DNA from 3 places in the Brevibacillus brevis NBRC 100599 genome. Region 3 is predicted to be linked to each of the others. Evidence: predicted binding sites of a transcription regulator. Region 3 holds the regulator's gene; each other region holds the start of a gene.
What was found. Region 3 encodes Rex, which represses fermentation and respiration genes when NADH is low (regulators of the CRP and FNR family bind a similar motif). Its sites were predicted from a motif close to TTGTGAAATATTTCACAA; they were not measured.

Region 1 (6,353 bases), 640 kb from region 3:
TCGCGATACGGTCTGAGGAGAACCCTTCTACCAATGCACGTAATATCGGTATCCCACCTGCCACGCTTGCCTCGTAGAAAACGTCACAGCCTTTTTCTTGCGCTTTCTCTAAAATTTCGGCTCCGTGCAACGCCATCAGATCTTTGTTGGCTGTTACAACGTGCTTGCCTCGTTCGAGTGCACCCAAAATGTATTCCTTTGCAGGGTGAATGCCACCAATTACTTCCACAATGACTTCAATTTCCGGGTCATCCAAAAGACTAGCAGGGTCAGTGGTGAGCGTGCCCTCCATGAATGAAATATTGCGGGATTTTTCCGCATCCTGAACAAGAATACGGGAAATCTCAATGCTGAGACCGGTTTGCTTTTGCAAATCCTCCTGATGCGCTTGAATAATGCGTACGACACCAGTCCCGACTGTTCCAAACCCCATTAATCCCAATTTAATGCTCTGCTTCTCCATGTCTCTCTCCCCTGCCTTTTCTTTGATTGTTTTTTCTTAGCCCCTACCGACGATCATCGCTTTGCGAACGCCCGGGATCAGCTGCAAGCCATCCAAAAACTCCGTGCTAGATACGCGAAGATTAGCCATATCGACTGACATGGATATGGTAGCAATCCCTTGAAGTGGAATCGTTTGATTGATGGTCAATACGTTTCCACCTTGATCTGCTACATATGTGAGCACTTTGGACAAGTAACCTGACATGTGATCTAAAGAGAAAGTAAACGTCATAATTTTTTCGCTCATCATCGCATTGAACGGAAAAATGCCATCTTTGTACTTATAAAAAGCACTACGACTCAATCCCACCCGTTCAACCGCTTCATTCACGGTATCCACTTCGCCGGATTCCAGCATCTTCTTGGCTTCAATCGTTTTGGCAATCGATTCTGGCAGGATGTCAGATCGAATCAAGTAGAATTTTTCTTCCTTCTTCATGCGTTGTGTCCTCCTGAGAAAAACAGTTGTTTCTTCATAGAGGACATTATAACGGAAAGCATGGGATGTGACAATCCTTATCCGCCACTTTTTTTCATCCGCTCCTTTTTGGTTTACTTTGATTACATGAGGGGGAGCTTCTTCGCACACAATAATGCGTATCGTATGGAGGAGGTGAAAGACAAATGGCCGGACGTGGAAAGTCAGATAAATCGGAGCGCCGCAACAATCACCCAGCGGGTAAGCCAAGCAGTCTCGAACAGTTTGGCAATGACATGCGGGGCAAAAAGATGGCACAATCCCCAAACGTGATTGAAGATCCGAGCGGAAACGGATAAACAAGCACAAAAAAACCCGGGATATCATGATCCCGGGTTTTCCTGATTCGATTAGTATGCCAAAGACGACAGACCGTTGATATGAGTCAAGTAGCGAACGTTACTCGCTTCTTTCATCAAGGTTGCAGGCAGACCTTTCAGCTTCAATTGGCTTGCACCAATTGTACCGATTGCGTCTTTACGGCCCAGACTACCCAATGTTCCGGAGAATACCGGCTTGAAGGTATCCATTTTGGTGCCGTTGAAGTGTGCGAAGAGGTTGTAACCTACTACTTCGCCCATTTGCCATGCCAGTTGAGCAGTTGGAGGGAATGGACGACCTTCTGGCCCCATTACGACCGCACTGTCACCTGCAAGGAATACATCAGGGTGAGAAGTGGACTGCAGGAATTCTGTAACAGTTGCACGCCCGCGGTTTACTTCCACGCCGCACTCAGCTACTACTCGATTTCCTTGTACGCCACCTGTCCATACCATTGTTTTGGTTTCAATGGTACCGCCATCCTTCAGACAAACTGTGGTTTCTTTCATTTCCGTTACAGGTACGCCTGTCAGGAACTGAACGCCGCGTTTTTCCAAGCTTGTTTTCGCACGCTCAACCAGGTCAGGAGCAAAACCAGCCAAAATGGATGGACCTGCTTCTACGCAGTAGATGGAAACGTCTGTAAAGTCTACGCCGTGCTTATGGCACAGATTTGGCAACATATCAGCGAATTCCCCAACCAGCTCGATACCTGTCAGACCGCCACCGCCTACAACGAAGGTAGCATCTGCTTTATTTTTGCTCGTCTTGTATTCAATCACGCGCTCTTCGAGATGTGCACGCAGACGATTTGCTTCTTCTACAGACTTCAGTGTAAAGCTGTGCTCTTGCAGACCTGGGATTCCAAAGAATGCGGTTTCACTTCCCAGCGCAATGACCAAAGCATCGTATTTGATGGACTCGCCGCTCGCCAATGTTACGCGTTGGGACTCAAGACCAATGTTTTCTACCGTGTCTACTACAAGGTTAATCTCCTTGCCACGCAGCAATCTTTCCAGAGGGAGCGCCACGTTTTGTTCAGACAGGTTTCCTACTGCCAAGCGGTGCAGTTCCGTAATGATTTGGTGAGTAGGAAAACGGTTTACTACCGTGATCGACGCTTCTTCAGCCGTCATGTATTTACGTGCAGTCAATGCGCTGAGCAAACCGCCATAACCGCCGCCTAGAATCAGAATATGCTTCGCCATGCCCAATCCTCCGTCCTTGTCTTCCATTCCATAATAAAAAAACTATCGTTTTTGTTGTTGACGTTCTGCAGTTACTTCCAGGAATGCTTGTGCGAAACGCAATGTTTTTTGTACTTGCGGATCCTTGAGCATTTTGAGAATACCGAACAAACCGATCGTAGACTCTTCTACATGAACACGGTCATTGGCTTCAATGGCTGCTTGCGCAATACCTTTTGCTTTATCAGAGATCGGTTTTACGAACTCTTCCATTCCGCCTTTGATGTCGTCGATCAATACATGATCATTTGCTACCGTTTGTACCAAATCATAAGTTTTGGTCAAAAGAGTTGTCAGTTCTGCCAATTTAGGCAGGTTCGCCACCAATATGTTCAGTGACTCTTGAATTTCTGGTTTCATCAACTGATCGAGTACATCTTGTTGCTGCGCTGGTGCCAGAGTAGCAGTGCTTGCTACTTCAGCAGCAGCTTGAGCTTGTTGCGTAGTTGTTTGAGACATAAAAAAACGTCCTCCTTTGCTTTGGAATAGAGGCCTTCCATTCTCGATGCCTGTTCATACGAGTAACGGCCGCTATTCTCCCTGAAAATCCGGTAAAAAATTGCATGTAACATTTTTCACAAAGTAAAGCAAACAACGGATTCTTATAATAAAAAGTGAATGATTTCACAAATATTTATTCAGGAAAGCGCACACAACAAATCATGAAGTGAACAGGCTCGATTGAGAACTCTATGTACTCTACTATATACCTTCTTCACGGGAACATCAAAGGAAAAAAACCGCTTCCTTAGGAAGAAGCGGTAGTTGAGAGCTTTTTATAGTAATCTTTGATGAGTTCATGGTGCTTTTCATTGATATCCGTAAAGATTAATTCAATGATTGTTTGGTTGTCTTGGAACGTTTTTTCCACGATTTTCGCCATCATGACGATCTCCTGCGCTTGCTTCGGTATCTTGAAAGACAAATGGAGAAAATCGCCCTTTGACACATAACCGTCTGTTCCCAAAACGAGACGGGTAGGAGAGAATTTCAGCAACACTGCCTCGCCTTTTTCTTCGATCGGTCTAGCTCCCATCACCTTGTAAGGGACAGAAATACCGAGATCTGGGGAAATCGGATCCTGCTTGCGCTTTTGGGTAATTTCTACCCCTACACTAATCGGAATCATCCCTAAAAGCTTGATCGGCCAAATCGTTTGCTCCGAAACTACTTCCAAATCAATGGTGTTCACTGCCGCATCTGTTTCCCAACGAATGCGTACAGTTGTTCCGAGCAGCTCTGCTTTCGTTTCAGGCTTCATCTCATAGGAAACTACGAGATAATTGCCCTTTGCATGTTCAACCAAAACTTGGACAGGTGTCTGCACCTGCTTGGAGATGATTAGCGGTAGCGATGCACCGCGTTGGAGTCGTTTATCCCCCATAAATGGGTTCAGTGATGGGATATCAATCATGGTTTTTGTCACTCCACAAAGTCAAACTCTAATTTGCCGATCCGAACGGTATCCCCGTCTTTTGCTCCCAGCTTGCGCAGAGCATCATCTACACCCATGCTACGCATTTGTCTCGCAAAACGCTGGGCTGCATCATAGCTGTTCAGATTCGTCATGCGTACGAGCTTCTCGATCTTCTCACCGCTGACGACAAATACTTCGTTATCACGCGTAATCTCGAATGCGTCTGGTTCTTTTTCTGCTCGGAACACTACGCGCTCTTCCACTTCCGCAACTTCTTCGACAGCAGGCTTGTCCGGAATCGTCGCCAAGGTATCCCCGATCGCATACATCAATTCTTGTACGCCTTTACTGGTTGCAGCGGAGATCTCGTACACCTTGACATCTGGAGCCTTTTCCTTGAAAATACGCAGGTTTTCTTCTGCTTCTGGCAGTTCCATTTTGTTCGCGACTACAATTTGCGGACGATCTTCGAGCTTCAGGTTATACAGCGTCAGCTCTCGGTTGATCTGCAAATAGTCCTCGTATGGATCGCGTCCATCTACTGCTGCCATGTCAATCACATGGACGATCAAGCGTGTACGCTCTACGTGACGCAGGAATTGGTGACCAAGACCCACACCTTCATGCGCGCCTTCAATCAATCCTGGCAAGTCGGCCATTACAAAGCTCCGCTCCCCCAAGTCCACAACACCCAGATTCGGTGTCAGCGTCGTAAAGTGGTACGCAGCAATTTTTGGCTTCGCCGCTGTTACACTGGACAGCAACGTGGATTTCCCTACACTCGGATAACCAACCAAGCCTACATCTGCAATCAGCTTGAGCTCCATGACAATGTAACGCTCTTGACCTGGCTCTCCATTCTCCGAGATGTGTGGGGCTGGATTCGAAGAGTTGGCAAAACGATTATTGCCTCGTCCACCACGTCCGCCTTTTGCGATCACAGCACGTTGACCTTGCTCCACAAGATCGGCAATCACTTCTTTGGTATCATCATCAATGACAGTTGTTCCCGGTGGCACGCGCACGACCATGTCTTCCGCGCCTGCTCCGTGCTGAGATTTGTTGCGGCCATGCTCTCCGCGTGGTGCTTTGAAATGTCGTTGATAACGGAAATCTACCAGTGTGCGCAGACCTTCATCCACGACAAATACGACATCTCCACCTTGACCGCCATCTCCACCCGCTGGACCACCCAGCGGTACGTACTTCTCCCGGCGAAAGGAGACGGCTCCGTTACCACCGTCCCCGCCTTTTACATATACTTTTACCTGATCGACAAACATGGTGTCACCTCTTTCATTCCGCGAATGGAACCACCAATTTCAGGACCCATTCCTCTTCCGTATGTATCCACTCGGTGACTTCCACCGTACTCTGTTCGCTTTTACGTATCAGCTTTTCCAATTCTTCCATTCCGGATGCACGAAGTACACCGGCCAGGTCAAAACGAAAATGAACGCCACGCTCATCCATCTGCAAGCTTACTTGCATGCTGGCCGCTTCGTACCCGCTCTGGTCTACATGATCGTTCACTGTGCATAATATCTCTGACACCAACTGAAACAAGTCTTGCTCGTTCAAGACTACTCGCGTGAGATCCACATGATTGCACACGTCTACTTCTAAAAGCAATTCATTGTTCAGTGCGTTAAATGTCAAGAAGAAGACGGACAACAAGGAGCTATTCAATCGGGCAACCATCGATTCCTGCATTGCCATCTGTGCAATGCGCTTCAAATGGGCCTCTCCTTGTTCAGTACGGTTCAAATGCAAATAGCCGAGCAGAACCTGAACATGGTTCAACCAGTCATGCCGCTGCCTGTTCAGAACGGTCAGCAGTTGGTCTGTCTGATGCGTAAACAGCCTCCGCTCGTCCCCCATCACATTCACCCAAGTCGATAAGAATATCTTTCCCATCTATTGTACCACAAAAAAGAGCCGGACAAAAAGAAAACCCAGCTATATCGCTGGGTTTTTCTTAATAAATATTTACGCTTCGGAAGCAACTGGCTCGATCACAACTTGTTTGCGATCACGGCCCAGACGCTTGAAACGAACAACACCATCTGCAGTTGCAAACAGAGTGTCGTCTCCGCCTTTCATTACGTTCGCACCTGGGTAGATCTTAGTTCCGCGTTGACGAACGAGAATGTTACCAGCAGTAACGAATTGCCCGTCGCCACGTTTCACGCCCAGACGTTTGGAAATGGAATCGCGACCGTTCTTTGTGGAACCTACCCCTTTTTTCGATGCGAAAAACTGAAGGTCCAAGTTAAACAGCATGTTCATATCAGACACCTCCCTGCCATTTACGATCATTTACTTTTACGTATTTACCGTAATTCGCCTCAACTGACAAAAGAGCAATGACCATGCTCTCTGCCAA
Region 2 (6,353 bases), 2.3 Mb from region 3:
AAAGCTGAGAGACATCGGCTTTCGCGGTTGTACGGTCTACGATTGTTTTGGAGCGGGTCAAAAGGTGTCTCAAGTCACTTATGGGGGCCAAGATTGGCGTAAAGAACCCGGATCAGCGAAACAAATGTACGAAGTATTTCCGATCGTGTGGCAGCTTCATGAGCTTCTCTGGTATATGACGGAGGCGTTGACCAAGGAAGCTGCCCAGTCCCTCCATCCCGCGTTGCAGGAAGCTTTGGAGGAGACACAGCGCTTGGCGGATCAGAGTCCCGAGGCCATCCTGAAGCTGGACGTCGCTCTTCATCGAGCAAAAGTTAACGAACTATTGCTACGGACAAGTGAACTGGTACGCAAGGACGCTGTTGCCAAGTACAAAGGGGGCAAGCAAGGAAAGTCCTACGGTCGAGGCGCTGATCTCATCGGTGCCAAGCTCAAAGGCGCTGATTTGCGAGGAGCCCAATTGCGCGGTGCTTATTTGATTGCTGCTGATCTGAGAGGAGCAGATTTGCGGGGAGCTGACCTCATTGGTGCTGATTTTCGCGATTCAGACGTGAGCGGAGCGAACTTGACGGAGACGTTGTTTCTCACGCAGGTTCAGCTCAACGCGGCGAAGGGCGATGCAAGCACCAAGCTGCCACCATCGTTCACCCGTCCATCGCATTGGGCTAAATAATGAACCAAAAGCAGGATGTCATTCGTTGACAGCCTGCTTTTTTTTCCGTCATTTGTTTACCTCCAAGATCAGATGCATTTTACGAGTGTGGATTTAAATGCAGGCCGATTATTTCTATTGTTTCGACTACCGCTACTCTTTTCGGGCCTTCCATAAAATATCCGATCACGCCAAGCTCCATTCTTTTTGTGTGGACCTCTTTACGCATATGGGGGAAAAGGATCCACATGCGTGCAGTTCCTTCTGTAGGAACAGGGCTTGTGTTATCTAAAATGATTTCTCCGTGATCATCCTCAAATTCAGGATGGATGGCAAAGATGCCTGTTATGCTTATGTCATCCCCCTCGTAAGAAAAATCACTTCGATAGCCTTGAAACGGTGTCGACTTTCTCCCGCCTTCATTTTCCGAGTAAAATCGATACTTCACCCGAAAATCAGCGGGGTGTCTCCTTATTTCTTCATAGGGTATCCACACGTTATTTCCTCCGATCCTTGAAAAACGTTGTTAATACATTTCTACTTTTGCCGTATTAACTATCGTGAGGCTCACAACCAAACAAATTGCGCAATTTGTTTATTCCATCCAGAAGGGAGGGGAAGTAGTTGGAGATTGCCCCAGTGAACACAGGCATCTGCCAAACAGAAGAACACGAAAAGCAAGTGGAAGGCATGTCGACCGAAACTTTTACCCACATTTATGGGGCGTACTATAAGCGCGTCTACAAATATATTTGCTATCGTATCAATAATCACTACACAGCGGAAGAAATATGCAGTCATGTGTTTGAAATGGTGATTTCAAAATACAGCAGCTTCTCGCCGGATAAATCAAACTTTGAGGTCTGGTTGTTTGCGATCGCTAGAAACGCGGTGACAGATTACTTCCGCTCACAGAAAAAAAGAATCAGCTTTTCATTGGATTCGATTCTGAATTTGGTCTTGCCGAAGTCGTCACCGGAGGACATCGTGATCCGCGACGACAATCATCAAGCCTTATTTCAAGCGCTGACGAAGCTGAGTGACAAGGAACGCAATATTATCGCCATGAAATATGCGGCTGGTCTTAAAAACGCAGAAATCGCAGAACTGCTTGGTGTGAGTGGTTCAAATATTGGCGTCGTGCTCTACAGATGCTTGAAAAAGCTGCAAATGGAATTGCAAAAAGGGGGCTTCCGTTATGAAGAGTAAGCATAATCTCGACGATTTTCGTGAACTCACCGACTTGCTTACTGATCTGGAGCTGGATGACGCCACTCCAAAAGTCAACATATACAATCGGTTGAAATTCAAATTGGAATCAGGAAACATACAACTACATGAAAAGGACGGGATTTATATGAAAATGAATAAATGGAAAGCCGCCACAGTTAGTGCTGTTGCTGTTGTTTGCCTGTTAGGTGCATTCTCGACTACGTCGTTTGCCCAAGGAATGCTCCAGACGATCTTGGCACGCTTTCAGGTGGGGAACATGGAAATTACCCAATACGATAAAGAGCTGCCTGCTACACAGTCCAATACCCAAGGAAGCAATACACCTATAGAACTAAAGGAACACCCACAGATGACATTGGAAGAAGCACGCGCAGCTAGCAAAATGGACTTTCCCGCACCGACATGGATGCCAGAGCATTATTCCAATTACAACACCCTCATTCAAGCCGAGGGTATGGTAGAAGTTCAGTATGAAAAAGAGGAAGAGTTTATTTCCTTCTTGATTTCAAAGGGTGGCGAAAACGGCATCAACACGACAGAGGGTGTCAAGATCGAAACCATTGGCGGGAAAAAGGTATATTTCGCTAACGGAATCGTGATTTGGGAGCATGAAGGATTTACGGTTGAGCTGTACCATCAGAAGGACCTTGATACTACGACCCTTGGCAACATCATCAAATCCTTCACTATTAAAAAATAAGCAGTTATTACTTAACCACGTACCGCGGCACACTGACTTCGATTGCTTTTCGAGGTCGGTGATCGTCTAGGTATTCCACTCAAGATGGGCCTAATACAGGGCCCATTTTTCTATGTGCCGTCACAGAGTGTTAAAAATCATGTAACGAATCAGACACCCTCTAGGGTCAAAAGTCCTGCTACAATGACACATGACCGGAGATATACTGGGTAAATCAAAAAACTCTCTCACGAAGATGAATGCGAAAAGGGGGTTACAGGAGAGAGAATTATTTGTGAATTTTTTCACGTATAATTGTGATGTTTTTCACAAAGTCGTCATGTATGCCGGTTTCCCCACAGATATAATTCTGGTACATAAAGGCCAAAACGCGAATAGAAAGGGATCTTGTACATGGACATAGTGGATTTGGGACGACTTCAATTTGCGATAACAACGATCTTTCATTTTGTTTTTGTGCCGATTTCCATTGGGCTGTCTTTATTGGTAGCCATTATGGAAACGATGTATGTAGTAAAAAAGAATGATTTGTACAAAAAGATGGCCAAGTTTTGGGGAACCTTTTTGCTCATCAATTTTGCTGTCGGGATTGTGACAGGGATTATGCAGGAGTTCCAATTTGGGATGAACTGGTCTGATTTCTCACGATTCGTCGGTGACGTATTTGGGACACCACTAGCGATTGAGGCCCTCTTAGCATTTTTCCTCGAATCGACTTTTATTGGACTATGGGTGTTTGGTTGGGATCGTTTGTCCAAAGGTGTGCATCTCGCATGTATTTGGCTCGTATCCATCGGAACGATTCTTTCGGCTCTTTGGATTCTGGCAGCCAACTCGTTCATGCAGCAGCCAGTTGGCTTCGCTATCAATAACGGACGTGCAGAGATGGTCGATTTCTTTGCTCTTCTTACCAATGGACAATTACTATATGAATTCCCGCATACCGTATTTGCGGCAATTGCGACAGGTGCCTTCCTGGTAGCAGGTATCAGTGCTTGGAAGCTGTTGAAAAAACAAGATGTTACATTCTTTGTGCAATCTTTCAAAATTGCGATCGTGGTCGCATTGATTTCCTCGCTCGCTATTGCTCAATTTGGTCATGGTCAGGCACAGTATTTGGTTGCTACCCAACCGATGAAAATGGCAGCGAGTGAAGGGCTGTGGAAAACAAGCGCTGACCCAGCTCCCTGGACGGTTTTTGCAACGATTGATCCAGAAAAACAAGAAAACGGCTTTGAAATAAAAATTCCTTACTTGCTTAGCGTTTTGACGTACAACTCGCTTTCAGGTTCTGTACCGGGCATGCTGGAATTGCAGGCAGAGTATGAGAAAACCTACGGTCCAGGAAACTACATCCCACCAGTTCGGACGACCTTCTGGAGCTTCCGCATCATGGTGGCGGGCGGTAGTGCGATGATTTTACTGGCTTTGTACGGGGCATATCTCGCTTTACGCAAAAAGCTGGAACAGCCAAATAAGCGATTCATGCAGCTGATGGTTGCGGGTATCTCGTTGCCATTCATCGCAAACTCAGCGGGGTGGATCATGACGGAGGTAGGTCGTCAGCCATGGACGGTATTTGGGCTGTTGCGTGTTGAAGATTCGGTTTCCCCAAGCATTAGCACAGGAGCGGTATGGTTCTCTCTCATCGCCTTCACGACGATTTATCTCATCCTGCTGTGCCTCTTGGCTTATCTGTTTGCTCGTGTGGCCAAAAAAGGACCGGAATTGGATGGTCATGAGGAAGTAGAGGATTTGCAGCTTCAGGATCCATTTGATCGTGTAAGGAGTGAACGTTATGGAGCTTAATGAACTGTGGTTCCTGCTCATTGCCGTACTGTTTACCGGATTTTTCTTTCTCGAAGGGTTCGACTTTGGGGTCGGCATGGCGACACGCCTGCTATCACGAAATGATTTGCAAACCCGGGTTCTGATCAATACGATTGGCCCGTTCTGGGATGCCAATGAAGTGTGGCTGATTACAGCCGCTGGTGCGATGTTCGCAGCGTTTCCAGAGTGGTATTCCACGATGTTTAGCGGATATTATCTCGTGCTTACGCTGATTCTGCTTGCGTTGATTGGGCGAGGGGTAGCCTTTGAATTTAGAGGCAAAGGGAAAGGCGAGGCTTGGAAAAAGACGTGGGACGCAGCGATTCTGATTGGAAGCTTTGTCCCGCCGATGTTGTTCGGAATGGTGTTTGCCAGCTTGGTGAAGGGTGTGCCGATTGATCAGAATATGGAAATGACTGCGGGCTTCTCTGATATTGTGAATGGATACTCGTTGTGGGCAGGTGTGACAGTTACAGGACTATGCTTGTTGCACGGTCTGAACTTTATCTCGCTGCGCACTGTGGGCGAGCTGCGTGAAAAATCACGTGTACTGGCAGCAAAGCTGTTACCGATGCAGGCGGTTCTCATGGCAGTGCTTGTAGGGTGGACATTCATGGTAACGGATCTGTTTGAGCGGCAGGGTGTATTGTTGACAGTAGCGGTACTCTTAGGTGTTATCGCTTTTGTACTGGCTCGTCACTACTTGAGACAAGGCAGAGAAGGCTGGGCTTTCGGGATGACAGGTGCGATGATCCTGTTGACGTTCGTCTCGATGTTTATCGGTTTGTTCCCACGGGTGATGGTCAGCACGATTGATAGTGCGTTTGATTTGACCCTTTATAATGCTGCTTCGAGTCCATACACGTTAAAAGCAATGACCATTGTTGCAGCAGTGCTTTTACCGTTTGTGCTAGCCTATCAGGCTTGGAGCTACTTCGTTTTCCACAAACGAGTCACTGAAAAGGATCATTTGGAGTACTAATGGACAAGGAATTGTTCCGCTTACAAGGAATCCGACCGGTTATGCTGCTGCTAGCCGGTCTTTCCCTCCTGCAAAGTGCGGCGATTATCGGTCAGGCCTTGTTTTTGGCGAAGTCGATTGCGATCTTGTTTGAAGGTCAAACGGTTCAGATGGCGTATCAGCCGCTTGCCCTGTTTTTGGTCCTGATAGTCGCTCGCCATACCATCGTTTGGCTACAAAAGAAAGTCGCTGGCCGTTTTGCAGAAGCTGCCAGTGAGTCTTTGCAAGGGCGCGTTCTATCCCGATTGTTCGAGCGTGGTCCACGTTTTGCAGCCAGTGAAGGAAGCGGAAAGCTTGTTACGCTTGTTCTGGAAGGGGTAGATCGTGTACGTACCTACCTGGAGTTGTCTGTTCCGCGTACGCTGGATATGGTTTTTGTTACGTTTCCGCTTCTGGCATTTGTCTACAGGCAAGATGTGATTTCTGGACTAATCCTGATAGTAACGATGCCGGTTCTCATCGGATTTTTTATCGTTCTCGGTCTGGCGGCGCGTAAACAGGCAGACAAACAATGGCGATCGTATCGAATGCTTTCCCATCATTTCACCGATTCGCTCCGCGGGCTTGCGACGCTCCGGTTTTTGGGACGCAGCAAAGACCACGGGGAGACTGTCGGAAGAGTGAGCGATCAATATCGATCCGCTACGATGCGAACGTTGCGCGTGGCCTTCTTGTCTTCTTTGGCACTCGACTTTTTCAGCATGCTGTCAGTTGCGTTTGTGGCGGTTGGTCTTGGGTTGCGGCTGATTGAAGGGAACGTTGGCTTTGAAACGGCATTGGTCATCCTGATTCTTGCACCAGAATACTTTTTGCCAGTACGGATGCTTGGATCGGATTATCATGCCTCATTGGATGGCAAGGAAGCGCTGGAGACGATTCGTACCATTATCGATAGGGCCGCTACAGATGAACATAAG
Region 3 (6,353 bases):
AATCGGAATCGAAGCTGGTCTCTCTTCACTCCAACTGCCGTTTGTATTTGCAAATCCAGCTCCAGTTGGCGAAGCTGCCCCGTAGTTGAATCGTACCAAAGTTGGTAATTGACTTTCATTCCGTTCGTTATATTCGGAGTCAAATCCTGAAGAGGGAAGGATGGACCTAACCACATCGATAATAACGAAGAGACTTCCTCAGGTGGTACCGCTATCCGGTATCCACTCCATCCTTGCCCTGCAGTATCTTCAAGGCGTTCAGGGCTAACCGATTGCAAAACTCCTTTGAGCAATACTGCGTGCTCATGCGGGGTGAACATCGCATACGGCAGAGCGGCATGATCCTGTATCTGGCCATCCATTCGCACCGATACTGGCTGCCCATCTTTTCTGGCTATTTCAAGCTGGTGGCCACCGATTTCTCCTGCGAGCTGAAATTGCTCATTTTGATATCGCCCATGCAAGGTCTGATTCTGCATGTATACGAGAAATGAGCGTTCCTCGTCCTTCGTGATCTGCTCCAAAAGCTCCGCTACCGTCTTCGTCTGCTTCGTCCCTGTTGTTTGTCTGACCGCAGGCGCAGTATCTGTATTGGCAGATCGACTTACTGTTCCCAATACAATCCCGAGGAGAAATAGACCGAGTAGGATTGGAATGAGCCACCACAGCATTTTGGGCCGGATGTACATGTCGTCCCCCCTGTCCCATTTTTGTCTTTAGCCTATGCTATACGGGAAGGTTTTAGAACGACACGGAAAAGTTGCTAATCATAGCTTAAGGTTGGGCGGTCATACTACACATACACCCCGAGGAGGTGAGCGCGTGACATCTTCGCAACAAACCACATCTCCTGACATACTTGGGTTTCTGTTACAGGAATACCGCGTCTCCTGGGCAGGATTGTCGTCTCCCTTGCGTCAATGGTCGCACACACCCACTCTTCATTTTCGCCATCATCTCCTGACAAAAGCTGTGGCAAAAATGAACAACGGAACGTCTTAGTATCCAATTCCCCTACCTACACCTGCACTGCCTTACTCCTGTCCCCCACCTGACAGGAGCCTTTTACCGTTTTAACGTTTGGAATACGCGGTTTGCTTCGTAAATCGCGCGCTCCTCATCGATGGTCAACAACTTATGATTACGCATTAAGAATTTACCCGCTACAATCGTATCTTTCACATCTCGTCCATTTGCCGCGTACACCACGTGTGAAATCGGTTGGTGTGCTGGGTGGAAATGAGCTTGATGGCTATCCATCACGATCAAGTCAGCTTGCTTGCCTACTTCAATGCTTCCGAGTGTTTCTTGTTGGAACACCCCTTCTGCGCCATAACGAGTAGCCATGCGAAGGGCTTCCTCTGCTGGAACCGCTACTGGGTCGTTATTTACACCTTTGTGCAGGATCGCAGCGAGCTTCAATTCCTCAAACAAATTCAAATTGTTGTTGCTTGCCGAGCTGTCCGTACCCAGTGATACGCTTACACCTTTTGCCAACATTTTCGGAACAGGCGCAACACCGCTTGCCAGCTTCAGGTTGCTCACGACATTATGAGAAACTCTCACGTTGTATTTTGCCAAAATGTCGATTTCTTCATCCGTAAGGTGAACAGCGTGCGCTACGAGTGTTGGGCGATTGAACATGCCCAGCTTTTCCAAATGTGCAACTGGACGCTGTCCGTAGTCCTTCTCGTTTTGACCGACTTCCCAAGCGGTTTCAGACATATGGATATGAAGCGGCAAGGACAACTCATCGGCTTTTTCGATAATTTGGGTAATAAATTCTGGCGAGCAGGTGTACGGCGCATGCGGTGCCATCATGACGGTAATACGTCCGTCTGCCTGATTATGCCATTCTTTTGCAAAAAGAGTCGCGTCTTTCAGCTTTGTTTGACGTTCTTCTTCAGAACACAAACCGATCATCCCTCGGCAAAGGCGGGCACGCATTCCAGCTGCATCGACTTCCTTTGCCACAACATCCATATGATCATACATATCCACAAACGTAGTGGTTCCCGTACGAATCATCTCAATAAGCGACAGTTGAGTACCCCATTTTACTGTATCTCCCGTGAATTGCGCCTCCAATGGCCACATTTTGTCTTCCAGCCATTGTTGCAGCGGCAAATCATCTGCATAACCGCGTAGGAGGGACATACCAGCATGTCCATGCGTGTTGATTAAACCAGGCAGTATGTAGTCTCCTTTTTGATCGATAACCTCATCGTATCCTGCTTCTGATAGGTCCTCAGGAGTTGGGCCCACATACGTAATCTTGTTACCTTCGAATGCTACGGCACCATCGTGAATGACTTCATTCGTATCGTTAACGGTAATGACTGTTGCGTGAATGAGGATCGTCTTTTTCATAGTATACACTCCATTCTTATGTCAAGTAGTAGGCCAGGCTTTGCAGGTTGGACGTCACGTCCGCATAGTGAATGCGAACATCTTTTCCTGCGCGAATCGTCGTAGGGGCAAAATTCAAGATCCCCTTGATACCCGCTTGAGTCAACTGATCACATACGGATTGCGCTGCAGGTGCCGGTACCGTAATAATCGCCAGCTTGATTTGCTTGTTTACGATTGTCTCTTCCAGCTCTGATAAAGGCTGAATCGGTATACCTGCGACTTTTTTACCCTGCTTCTCTGGATTATTATCAAAGATGGCCGCAATCCGCATGTTATCTTTCAAATAAGCGTTGTAGTTACTAATGGCATGGCCCAAATGCCCAGCTCCGACCAAAGCGACACGGATTTCATCTGTTAGTTTTAGAATTTCACGTATTTTTTCCACCAGATAATCGACATCATAGCCGATTCCCTTTTTTCCAAAATCACCAAAAGCTGCAAGATCTTTTCTGATTTGGGCAGGATTCACATCGAGATTCTTGCCCATCTGTTGGGAGGAAACGGTGGTCACCTCAACCTGCTGCAAATAACTGAGGTAACGCAGATAAATCGGCAAACGACGGACGACCGCTTCCGAAATCTTTTCGTGTTTTGCCACGTTCGGTCTTCCCCCCTAATTCTTTTGCTTCAAAATCCGATATTCTTTTCCATTCGATAAAATGGTAATGGAACCGTCGTGGCTGGTAACGTATGTCTCAGCCCATGACTCACCCAGACGCTCCATGACTTCCGTCTGACCGTCTTTCATTTGATCCCGCGATCGGCCTGTCTGAATAATGGCGACCTGGGGATCGACCTTCGTCAGAAACGGTTGCGAAGAGCCTTGATTGCTTCCCTGACCAGCTACCTTTAGCACTTCCGCCTTCAATCTGTCATTTTGCCGTTCCAACAGTCGCTCTTCTGCTTTTTCATTCACGGCACTCATAAATAAAAATCGCAGTTGGCCATGCGTCAATCGAAAAACGAGAGAATTATTCTGGGGCGATAAAAATAACGGTTCATCCGGGAGCAACACTTCCATGGAGATATCTTGTTCAAGAGTGAGTACTTGTCCTTGCTCTGCTTCCATCTGCTTTTGGTTGGAGCGAAGCAGCACGACATGGCGAATGGATGGCGCGATCAGCTTGGGCAAAATGACGGCATTTACAAGCACTTGTTGGCTCAATGAAGCGAAGCCTCCCATATGCTCAGGCTGGTCGTTCGTCAACACTACATAATCGAGCCGTGTGATCTTGAGCTCTGCCAAGCGCGCCGAAAGAATGGGCCAATCTTCTGCCGTACCCGTATCAATCAGCATCGTTTTACCGCCTGGCATTCTCAAAAGCGTGCTCTCACCATGTGGAAGTGCCAAGTAGGTGACAATGAGACCCGAAAATTCCTGTTCTGTCTCCGTTTCAAACGGGTCATCTATCTTCACTGCTGCTTCTTGCAAATACAAATGGCTATCAATCGAGCATGCGCTAAGGAAAATCGCACTAAGAACTACCATCCACCAACGCCACGCTTTTTTCCATAACATTTATTTTATCACCTTAATCCCTATGAGACTATTGCTTCATTTTATGAATCTGACAGGGATTGCATACTAAGGAATGGCTCTATACGCTCTCGCAGTGTTGGCCATGGACCGCTTTCGATTTGAAATGGCGGCAAAGATTGAAGGAATGAGCGTCCATATCTCGCCTCAACCACACGCGTGTCGAGAACGATCACGACCCCTCGATCCAAGTGATGGCGAATTAATCGTCCCACCCCTTGCTTAAATTGCAGAACGGCTTGTGGAAGAGACAACGACATAAAGGCATTTTTTCCTTCTGCCTTCAAAAGCTCTGCCCTTCCTTGATAGACAGGGTGATTCGGCGGAGCAAACGGAAGTCGAACAATAACCAAACTGCTCAGCCATTCCCCCTGGATATCGACACCTTCCCAGAAGCTGCTCGTCCCAAGCAGAACACTTCTCTCCATGCTTCGGAACAGTCGCACCAGCTTGCTCCGATTGTTGCTATCAATCCCGTGACCGAATAACGTATACGGTTCTGGCGCCTCCGCTAGTCGTTCCTTCATCGCTTGATAAACAAGGCGAAGCATCGAATGGGAGGTAAACAGGATCAACGTCCTTCCTTTCGAAGCCAGTACGACATCCACGCACCCTTGTATGACCGCCTCCAAATACGTGTGGTCACTCTCTTTACCTGGTGCCGGGAAATCAGATGGGATCAACAGCAATCCCTGCTCTTCATAATGAAACGGCGATGGCAGTGACAAGGTGCGCACTCGTTCCTCAGGCAGTTGGTCGAGACCAAACTGGCTTTTGATGTAGGAAAAGCTGTTTTTGACCGTCAGAGTGGCTGATGTCAAAATCAGGCTCCGTTTTTGCGCGAACAGTGGTTCTGCCAGTGAGTCGGCAACCTTCAAGAGTGCTGCGGACAAATGCACCTGCTTGCGAGCTGTACGGGACTCTACTTCCATCCAATACACATACTCTGCATCCTGCTCAAGTAAAAAGAAGTGAAGCAGCTCCACGGTATTCTGCCAGTCTTTGATGAGACCAAATAAATCTGTCAGTAGACTACGTACAGCAAAAGGTGGCTTTTCCTCTTGCGGAGTCGTTCGCAAAAGCTGCTCGATGCCCGCTGCATAGGCAGTCATCCCTTCAATCAGCTTTTTGGTTACTTTGCGTATCTTCTCGTGTTTGCCTACAAACGATTCGATCCGATAACGTACCGTCTCACGACCAGCGTCCGTCGTCTCCTCCGCACGATCTGATGCCCATGCATACAAGAGCTGTGTCCATTGCTGCGCTTTCTCTCGCAAGGTCGCGGACTGTTTTCTCAGCTCCAAAAGCTTTGCCACTACTTCTTCTTGTACCGCAGGCATCCAGCTTTGCAGCTCTTCTGCGAAGCGTGCAATTGACCCACTCTCTTCAACCGATGCACGATCTAGCAAGAAAAGAAGCTGCGTGGTTGAAAACTGCTTGCCTAGATGCTGTGTCGCAGCATCCTCCAAATGATGGGCCTCATCGACGATGGCAACTTCATACGCAGGTAGGATCCTGTTTTCCGCTTGTAGATCGCTGATGAAAAGGGCGTGATTGACGATGAGGACATCGACATCGCGAGCCCGTTCCTTCGCCTGAAAATAGTAGCAGCGACTAAACCACGGACAAGCCCGATTCAAGCAAGAGCCCGTATCACTTTTTACCTGTTGCCATAGCAGTTGACCACTTGGAGGCATGCTCAGCTCTTCCACGTCACCGGTAACAGTTTGCGTGAGCCACGTCAGCATCTGTCCTTTTACCAAGCGCATTTCTTGGCTGCTTCCTTCTACAGGCTCGTCCACAGCTTGTTCAAATTTACGCAAGCATAAGTAGTTTCCTCTGCCTTTTAGCGTCGAAGCAGTAAACGAAAACGGCAACGACTCCTGCAAGGTAGCGATTTCCTTATGGAATAGCTGTTCCTGCAATTGAATGGTATTGGTACTGACCACCAGCTGCTGCTGATTGTGATGAGCCCAAATGATCCCCGGCAAGAGATAGGCTAATGATTTTCCCGTACCTGTCCCCGCCTCTACCAATAAATGGACGCCATCCTCCATTGCCTCATAGACGGCATGCATCATCGCTTCCTGAGCATCTCTACGTTGATACCCCGACATTTTCGCCTGCATGTACCCGTTTTCGCCCAAGACATCCTCGAGCTGCTCGGCAAACGCTTTGGTCACTGTCACATCGACAGGAGGATGCTTCAGGGACGCTGTTAATTTTTCTTCGCGTTTCCGTAAGGCCAACTGGCGATAAATATCCCACATATCGGAGGAATCCGTTTTGGTTGGCGTTCCATCCAGCTCTGGCAGCTCTATTAGCTTTTCCATCTCGATCTGCCGCAAAAGAACCTCGATATCTGAGCGAAACGAAGAGACGAGCATCTGCAGCCGCTGGATCG

Region 1: a site for Rex is predicted at 3,163-3,180, ahead of BBR47_RS09555 (DUF1641 domain-containing protein). Genes of this name have one in related genera too.
Region 2: a site for Rex is predicted at 2,880-2,897, ahead of BBR47_RS23045 (cytochrome ubiquinol oxidase subunit I). Genes of this name have one in related genera too.

The regions. Positions count from the first base shown of each region.
Region 1 covers NC_012491.1:1,940,520-1,946,872, reverse strand. Annotated here, with positions in the region: gene BBR47_RS09570 (homoserine dehydrogenase) at 1-463, opposite strand, end outside; gene BBR47_RS09565 (ACT domain-containing protein) at 500-943, opposite strand; gene BBR47_RS31200 (hypothetical protein) at 1,129-1,281, shown strand; gene BBR47_RS09560 (NAD(P)/FAD-dependent oxidoreductase) at 1,333-2,511, opposite strand; gene BBR47_RS09555 (DUF1641 domain-containing protein) at 2,554-3,009, opposite strand; gene BBR47_RS09550 (PilZ domain-containing protein) at 3,299-3,964, opposite strand; gene obgE (GTPase ObgE) at 3,973-5,250, opposite strand; gene BBR47_RS09540 (sporulation initiation phosphotransferase B) at 5,264-5,884, opposite strand; gene rpmA (50S ribosomal protein L27) at 5,957-6,250, opposite strand; gene BBR47_RS09530 (ribosomal-processing cysteine protease Prp) at 6,258-6,353, opposite strand, start outside.
Region 2 covers NC_012491.1:4,860,901-4,867,253, reverse strand. Annotated here, with positions in the region: gene BBR47_RS23065 (pentapeptide repeat-containing protein) at 1-673, shown strand, start outside; gene BBR47_RS23060 (hypothetical protein) at 753-1,148, opposite strand; gene BBR47_RS23055 (sigma-70 family RNA polymerase sigma factor) at 1,277-1,861, shown strand; gene BBR47_RS23050 (hypothetical protein) at 1,851-2,585, shown strand; gene BBR47_RS23045 (cytochrome ubiquinol oxidase subunit I) at 2,979-4,394, shown strand; gene cydB (cytochrome d ubiquinol oxidase subunit II) at 4,384-5,397, shown strand; gene cydD (thiol reductant ABC exporter subunit CydD) at 5,397-6,353, shown strand, end outside.
Region 3 covers NC_012491.1:2,578,278-2,584,630, reverse strand. Annotated here, with positions in the region: gene BBR47_RS12820 (hypothetical protein) at 1-689, opposite strand, end outside; gene BBR47_RS30860 (hypothetical protein) at 823-1,002, shown strand; gene BBR47_RS12815 (amidohydrolase) at 1,066-2,370, opposite strand; gene BBR47_RS12810 (redox-sensing transcriptional repressor Rex) at 2,387-3,010, opposite strand; gene BBR47_RS12805 (ComEC/Rec2 family competence protein) at 3,026-3,931, opposite strand; gene dinG (ATP-dependent DNA helicase DinG) at 3,973-6,353, opposite strand, start outside.